3 regions of the Streptomyces bikiniensis genome follow, and region 1 is predicted to be linked to each of the others. Evidence: riboswitches for the same ligand, from Rfam matches in the RefSeq annotation. Region 1 holds a riboswitch; each other region holds the start of a gene.

Region 1 (2,189 bases):
CGGGAGGCGAGCCAGCGGCCGATGACGGTCTCGGACTCGCCGCCCTCGTTGCCCTCGGCCCAGGCCGAGTAGACGTCGGCGGAGTCGACGAAGTTGCCGCCGGCGGCGGCGTAGGCGTCGAGGACGGCGAAGGACTGCGCCTCGTCGGCGGTCCAGCCGAAGACGTTGCCGCCGAGGGCGAGCGGGAAGACGTGCAGGTCGGACGTGCCCAGCATACGGAGAGAGGTCATGGGGTGGTCAACGGTCCCCGTCGCCGGGCCTATTCCGCGTGCTTCCGGGAATCCGGGAAGGGGGTTCCCGGGAGTCCGGGGAGGGGTCAGACCGTCAGGCCCTTGGAGCGCAGCCAGGCCGCCGGGTCGACGCCGTCGCCGCCGCCGGGGTGGACCTCCAGGTGGAGGTGGGCGCCGGAGACGTTGCCGGTGGCGCCGACGCGGCCGATCGTCTCGCCGGTGCCCACGGTCTGGCCGGCGGAGACCGTCATGGAGGAGAGGTGGCAGTACCAGACCTCGGTGCCGTCCTCCAGCTCCAGGACGATCCGGTAGCCGTAGGAGCCGGACCAGCCCGCCGACTTGACCGTCGCGCCGTGGACCGCCTTGAGCGGGGTGCCGGTGGGGGCGGCGAAGTCGAGGCCCGTGTGGTGGCCGGAGGACCACATCGAGCCGGACTGCATGTAGGTGGCGGTGAGGGAGTACGAGGAGAGGGGCATCGAGTAGCTGGCGGCGAGCTTGGCGAGGCGCTCGGCCTCGGCCTTCGCCCTGGCTTCCGCCTCCGCCTTGGCCTTGGCCTCCGCCTCGGCCTTCGCCTTCGCCTCGGCGGCGGCCTTCTCGGCGGCGTCGGCCTTGGCCCGGGCCTCGGCGGCGGCCTTCTCGGCGGCCGCCTTCTCCGCCGCGGCCTTCTCGGCGGCGTCGGCGGAGGCCTGCTGCTGCTCGGCCTGCTGGAGGATGCGGGCGCGCAGGGCCTCGCCCGCGTCGGCGGTGCTCGGGGCGTCCGCCGTCGTCAGGCTCGCCTGCGTGACCTGACCGGTGCGCGCGGCCCGCTCGTCGGCCTCGGTGGTGTACGTGGCGGAGGTCAGCGGGTTCGGGTTGGCGCGGTCCGCGGGGACCGCCTCCGGCTCCTCCTCGGGGAGGAGGGCGCCGACGCCGGGGAGGTCGTGGGCGTCGGGCAGGTTCAGGTCGGGGAGGTCCGGGAGCGATATGGCGACCGGGGGCTTCTCCTGCGCGGTGGCGAGGCCGCCCGCGCCGACGGCGGCGATGACGCCGACGCCGAGGACGGTGGAGGAGCGGGCGAAGTTGGAGCGCTGCTTGACGACCCGGTGCCGGCCGCCGGAGCGGTTCTGGGCGCGGAGGGAATCCTCGGTGGGGTTCCACTCGGTACCCGGGGCGGAGGGGGCCGCACCGCCGCCGAAGGCATCGAAGGGAGCTTCGGGGGCAGGGGTGTTGGACGCCACGGAGGCGCGCTCCTTTCCTTCCTTCTCGCCTACCGGGTTAGCTGACGGGTTCGGAGCAGGAAGGTCTCCTACGGGCCCGGACGCACGAGTGCGAAGGGCTCGATTCACCCCAAATGGTGGTTCCCCGGTTCCCTTTCGGGATTCGGCGCGTGCGCACGGTGCCGTCTCTTGCGACGGCTGGGACGACCGCGCTGCGTTATCGAACGTTAATAGACAGGGGGTCCCGATTCCAAGCCGCTCCTCTTGATCGTTCATTGAATTGAGAGGGAATGGTCAGACTTGACCCCCCTTCAGCAAGGACGGATCCGGAAACGGCGAAACCCCCGATTCCTGACGGTGCATCAATTGTTATCGCAGGGAGACCTCTCGACTACCCCTGGTGACGGGGCCCGCCGGGCGGTCGGGGAGAGGCGAGGGGCCGGTCAGCGCCGGGACCCGGGCCCGCCGGGCGGCACCACCGACATCGTGCGGCGCCGCTCCGGCTGCCCCGCCGTCGGGCGGTTGAGCGCGAGCAGCGCCATGTCGTCCGTCGCCCCGCCGCCCGTGTGGAGCCGTACGTCGTCCACGAGCGCGTCGAGCATCTCCTCGGGCCCGGGGAAGACCCGCCCGGCCAGCCGCTCCGCCGGGTCGTAGAAGACGCCCTGCGCGTTCCGCGCCTCCGAGAGGCCGTCCGTGTAGAAGAGCAGCGTCGTGCCCGGCGGGTACGGCCGGGCCTCGGCCCGGTCCGGCCACGACGCGAGGT
Region 2 (2,189 bases), on a different contig from region 1:
CTCGAACGCACCGGTGGAGGCGCCGGACGGAACGGCAGCACGGCCGGTGCTGCCGTCGTCGAGGCCGACCTCGACCTCGACCGTGGGGTTGCCTCGGGAGTCCAGGATTTCCCGGGCTACGACGACGTCGATGGACGGCACGAGCATCTCCTTCTGGGATGTGACGCGGGATGTGACGCAAGGTCGGTGCAGGGTCGCTTGGCCTTGCGGCAAGAGCCTAACCGCCCCGGAGGCTCCGACCGGCCGGGCGCCCGCCCCCTGGGACGAAAAAGGACCCAAGGGCACGCATAGGGGGGCGAAGGGCCCCGGATCTACTGGACGGTAGTCATCAGGTGGGCCTCGGGAGGCCCCGGTGAAAGGCGGAACCCCGGTCCGGCGCGCACGGGGGACGGGCGCGCCGGGCCGGGGTGGGTCACCGCGGGAGGGTCTTCGGGGGCGCGTGAGCCGCCGGACTCACGCGACCCGCCGGGCTCACTTCAGGTGGAGCTGCTGGCCCGGGTAGATCAGGTCGGCGTTCTCGACGACGTCCTCGTTGAGCTCGAAGAGCTGGGCCCAGCCGCCCTTGACGCCCTGCGCCTGGGCGATCTTGCTGAGGGTGTCGCCGGCCACGACCTCGTACTCGCCGTCACCCTTCTTGACCGTCTTGCCGGTCGGGGTGGTGACGGTCTTCTGGGTGCCCTTCGGAGCGGCCTGGCGCTCCTGCTTCGGGGCCTGGCGCTGCTCGCTGCGGGTGGTCGGCTGCTCGGCCGTGCGCTGCTTCTTCTGCTCCGGCTGCCGCTTCGGCTGCTCCTGCTGCGCGCTCTCGGCGGCGCCGCCGTCGTAGGAGGCGCCGGAGAGGCCCACGCCGCAGCTCGGCCAGGCGCCCTTGCCCTGGCCCGCGAGGACCTTCTCGGCGACGGCGATCTGCTGCGACTTGGAGGCCTGGTCGGCGGTGGAGGCGTAGGCGGTGCCGCCGTACGCGGCCCAGGTGGAGGCCGAGAACTGGAGGCCGCCGTAGTAGCCGTTGCCGGTGTTGATCGACCAGTTGCCGCCGGACTCGCACTGGGCGACGCGGTCCCACTCGGAGGCCGTGGCGGCCGAGGCGGTGCCCGCGGTCATCAGCGGGGCGGCGACGGCGACACCGGTGACGCCGACGAGCGCGGCGAGCTGGGTGGCCCTGGAGGGACGGCGGTGTTTGCCCTTGACGGAAAACAGCATGGGAATTCTCCTCACCGACGCCTGCGAGGTGAGCTGTCGGGTTCGGGCCGAAGAGTTGCCCGGCCGCGTGTCCTAGCACGCGGCTTCACCCCAAGCCGGTCGTCGGCCGTCTGTCTCGACGGCCGGGCCCGGCGCTTACCTTGGGTCCCCCGCTCCTGCCTCCGGCGCTTGCGCGACGACTGTTCCCATCGGCCGACGGCAGGATTCGGCGTTTCGGTCGACGGGGCCCGCGGTGGCGAGCGGTGACGACCGTAGACACAGAACCCTCCGAAGTTCAAAGAGGCTCATATGACGAATTTCGCCTCTTCTTGCCCTTCGGAGGGGACTGTTTGCGCAGGTGAGAGACGACGGAAGCGGAGTTTGCGGGCGCGACACGCCAGTTGGGACAAAGAGACCCATGTCTCACTCGTCCGGAACCGGACATACGCCCACGAACTACCCGGCCGTCGAGACCGAACCCGGCGTCAGATCAAGGTTCTGACCAGGGAGGATGAGGTCCGGATCGATGCCCACGGTCCGTTTGTTGGCGTCGTAGAGGGCGGACCAGCCTCCGGGGAGTTCGTTCGCCTGGGCGATACCCGAAAGGCTGTCACCCGGTCGCACGACGTATTCACCCGAAGAGCCCTGACTGTCCGTTACGTCCGAATCATTCGCTTCGTCGGCGACGGGGGTCGATTCGGTTTCTTCGGGCGACTCACCCTTACCTGAGGCATGTCGGCCGGATTCGGCGGAAGTGTCCGGGTTGCCGGTTTCTTCCGGAGCGGCCTCGCCCCGGTGCTTGCCCGTGCCGGGCGCGACCGACGCTCCCTCACCTCCCGGAATACCGGGCGTAACAGGCGTACCGGGCGTAACGGACTCACTGGGGGTGACGGGGACCGTCGGGTCGGCCGGAAGCGTCGGGTCCGCCGGGTTCGTCGCCCCGGTCGATCCGGTCGATCCGGACGGCGGGGTCGGCGCGGACGGCGTCGCGGGGGCGGTCGGCGCGGTCGGGT
Region 3 (2,189 bases), on a different contig from region 1:
CGAGCTGCTCCTCGGTCAGCCGGCTGCCCCGCTCAAGGACGCCGGAGACGATGTCGTCCCGGATCGCCGTGCATACCGAATGCGCGGGAATGCGCATGTCCGACCTCCGCCTTGGTCCGCGCGAGACAATTCGAGCGGCGCCTGTTCTGCGCCTGATCCGCGACTCTATTGCAGCATGCCGGAATTTCCGATGCCCCATGGAATCCCTGGCCGCCTTTCGGCGGACGAGGGGACGGCGAAAAGCCCCGGCTCAGCACGAGCCGGGGCTTTTGCGACGCGAGTGGGGCGGTGGGGCGGGTCAGACGGTGACGCCGCGGGCGCGGAGGTAGGAGATCGGGTTGATGTCGGAGCCGTAGTCGGCGCCCGTGCGCGCCTCGAAGTGGAGGTGCGGCCCGGTCGAGTTGCCGGTCGAACCCGAGATGCCGATCTGCTGGCCCGGCTCGACGGTCTGGCCGACGTACACCCCGATGGAGGAGAGGTGACCGTACTGGGTGTACGTGCCGTCGTGCATCCGGATGACGATGTTGTTGCCGTACGCGCCGCCCCAGCCGGCCTCGACGACGGTGCCGGAGCCGACGGAGACGACCCGGCTGCCGTAGGCGGCGTGGAAGTCGACGCCGGAGTGGCTGCCGGAGGACCAGAGCGAGCCGCCGGTCCTGTAGCCGGTGGAGACGTACGAGCCGGCGATGGGGAGCTGGAAGGAGTTCAGGCGGCGGCGCTCGGCCTCGCGGGCGGCGCGGGCCCTCTCCTCGCGGATCTCCTTGGCGCGGGCCTCGGCCTTGCGCTTCGCCTCGGCGCGGGCCTTCTGCTCGGCGAGGGCCTCGAAGGCCTCGCGGTCCTGGGCGTCGGCCTGGGCGTTGAGCCGGTCGACGAGGGAGTCCTCGGTGATCACCTTGGTGAGCCCGGTGTCCTCGGGGGAGCGGTTGTCCGTGTCGGCGGCGAGCGCCGGGGAGGCGAGGGTTCCGATGACGCCGGTGGTGGCGAGGGTCGCCGCGCCGGCGATGCCCGCGCCACGGCGCGCCATCCGGCTCGAACCACGATGCTTCCCGGTGGCACGGGTGAACGCCATGAAGACGTTGTTCCTTTCCTTCCTTCTCGCCTACCGGGTTAGCTGACGGGTTCGGAGCAGGAAGGTCTCCTACGGGCCCCTCCGCACGAGGCGAAGGCGTCCGATTCACCCCAGGGACTGCGTGGGTCCCCGGCTCCCCAGGCTCGCGCCTGACGGGGACTCGGCGATGACTGTCCGGTGCCGCGGGCGCGGCGGGTGCAACTGGCGAACAGCCGCACCGACGCTATGCGGAGCCCCAGTCGATCACCAACCGAACATGGTCTTTTGTAAGGCATGCCACAGGGCAGATGATCACGCTTGCTTTCAATCCGGACAATTCGCCGGAGGGTTTCCGCGCGACCCCCGCACGGGACTCGCACGGACGGGCGAAGGGCCCTGACCTTCCGTCACGCCGGGGCCCTCCGTCCGCTCGTCCGTTCGTCCGCCCGTCCTGTCAGCCGGTGACGACGGTCACTTCACCGATGCCGAGCGCCCGCACCGGCTCCGCGATCTGCGCCGCGTCGCCCACCAGGACCGTGACGAGCCGGTCCACCGGGAAGGCGCTGACCACGGCCGCGGTCGCCTCGACGGTGCCGGTCTCGGCCAGGCGCGCGTACAGCTGGGCCTGGAAGTCGTCCGGGAGGTGCTGCTCCACCTGGTCGGCGAGCGTCCCGGCCACGGAGGCGGCCGTCTCGTACTTGAGCGGCGCCACCCCCACCAGGTTCTGCACGGCGGTCTCCCGCTCGGCGTCCGTGAGCCCCTCGGCGGCCAGGGTGCGCAGCACCTTCCACAGGTCGTCCAGGGCGGGGCCCGTGTTGGGGGTGTCGACGGAGCCGCTGATGGCGAGCATCGCCGCGCCGTTCCCCCCGGCGTCCGAGCGGAGCACCTGCCCGAAGGCCCGCACGCCGTACGTGTAGCCCTTCTCCTCGCGCAGGACCCGGTCCAGACGCGAGGTCAGGGTGCCGCCGAGGCAGTACGTGCCGAGGACCTGGGCCGGCCAGACGCGGGCGTGCCGGTCGGGGCCGATCCGACCGATGAGGAGCTGGGTCTGGACGGCGCCGGGGCGGTCCACGATGACGACCCGGCCGGTGTCGTCGGCGGTGATCGGCGGCATCGGCAGCGGCTCGCCCGGCTCACCGGT

Evidence for each region. A riboswitch is a leader RNA that binds a small molecule or an ion and turns the genes downstream of it on or off. The one in region 1 is predicted to bind cyclic di-AMP.
Region 2: linked by a shared signal. The riboswitch ahead of OO47_RS29235 (LysM peptidoglycan-binding domain-containing protein) and the one ahead of OO47_RS03250 (M23 family metallopeptidase) in region 1 are both predicted to bind cyclic di-AMP.
Region 3: linked by a shared signal. The riboswitch ahead of OO47_RS28110 (M23 family metallopeptidase) and the one ahead of OO47_RS03250 (M23 family metallopeptidase) in region 1 are both predicted to bind cyclic di-AMP.

What each region holds. Positions count from the first base shown of each region.
Region 1 is NZ_JNXJ01000003.1:205,161-207,349, reverse strand. It holds gene OO47_RS03255 (aldo/keto reductase) at 1-230, opposite strand, end outside; gene OO47_RS03250 (M23 family metallopeptidase) at 317-1,447, opposite strand; cyclic di-AMP (ydaO/yuaA leader) riboswitch at 1,459-1,605, opposite strand; gene OO47_RS03245 (PP2C family protein-serine/threonine phosphatase) at 1,870-2,189, opposite strand, start outside.
Region 2 is NZ_JNXJ01000052.1:20,114-22,302, reverse strand. It holds gene eno (phosphopyruvate hydratase) at 1-147, opposite strand, end outside; gene OO47_RS29235 (LysM peptidoglycan-binding domain-containing protein) at 472-1,197, opposite strand; cyclic di-AMP (ydaO/yuaA leader) riboswitch at 1,201-1,374, opposite strand; gene OO47_RS35640 (transglycosylase family protein) at 1,633-2,189, opposite strand, start outside.
Region 3 is NZ_JNXJ01000047.1:811-2,999, forward strand. It holds gene OO47_RS28105 (GntR family transcriptional regulator) at 1-97, opposite strand, end outside; gene OO47_RS28110 (M23 family metallopeptidase) at 299-1,069, opposite strand; cyclic di-AMP (ydaO/yuaA leader) riboswitch at 1,083-1,245, opposite strand; gene OO47_RS28115 (M16 family metallopeptidase) at 1,503-2,189, opposite strand, start outside.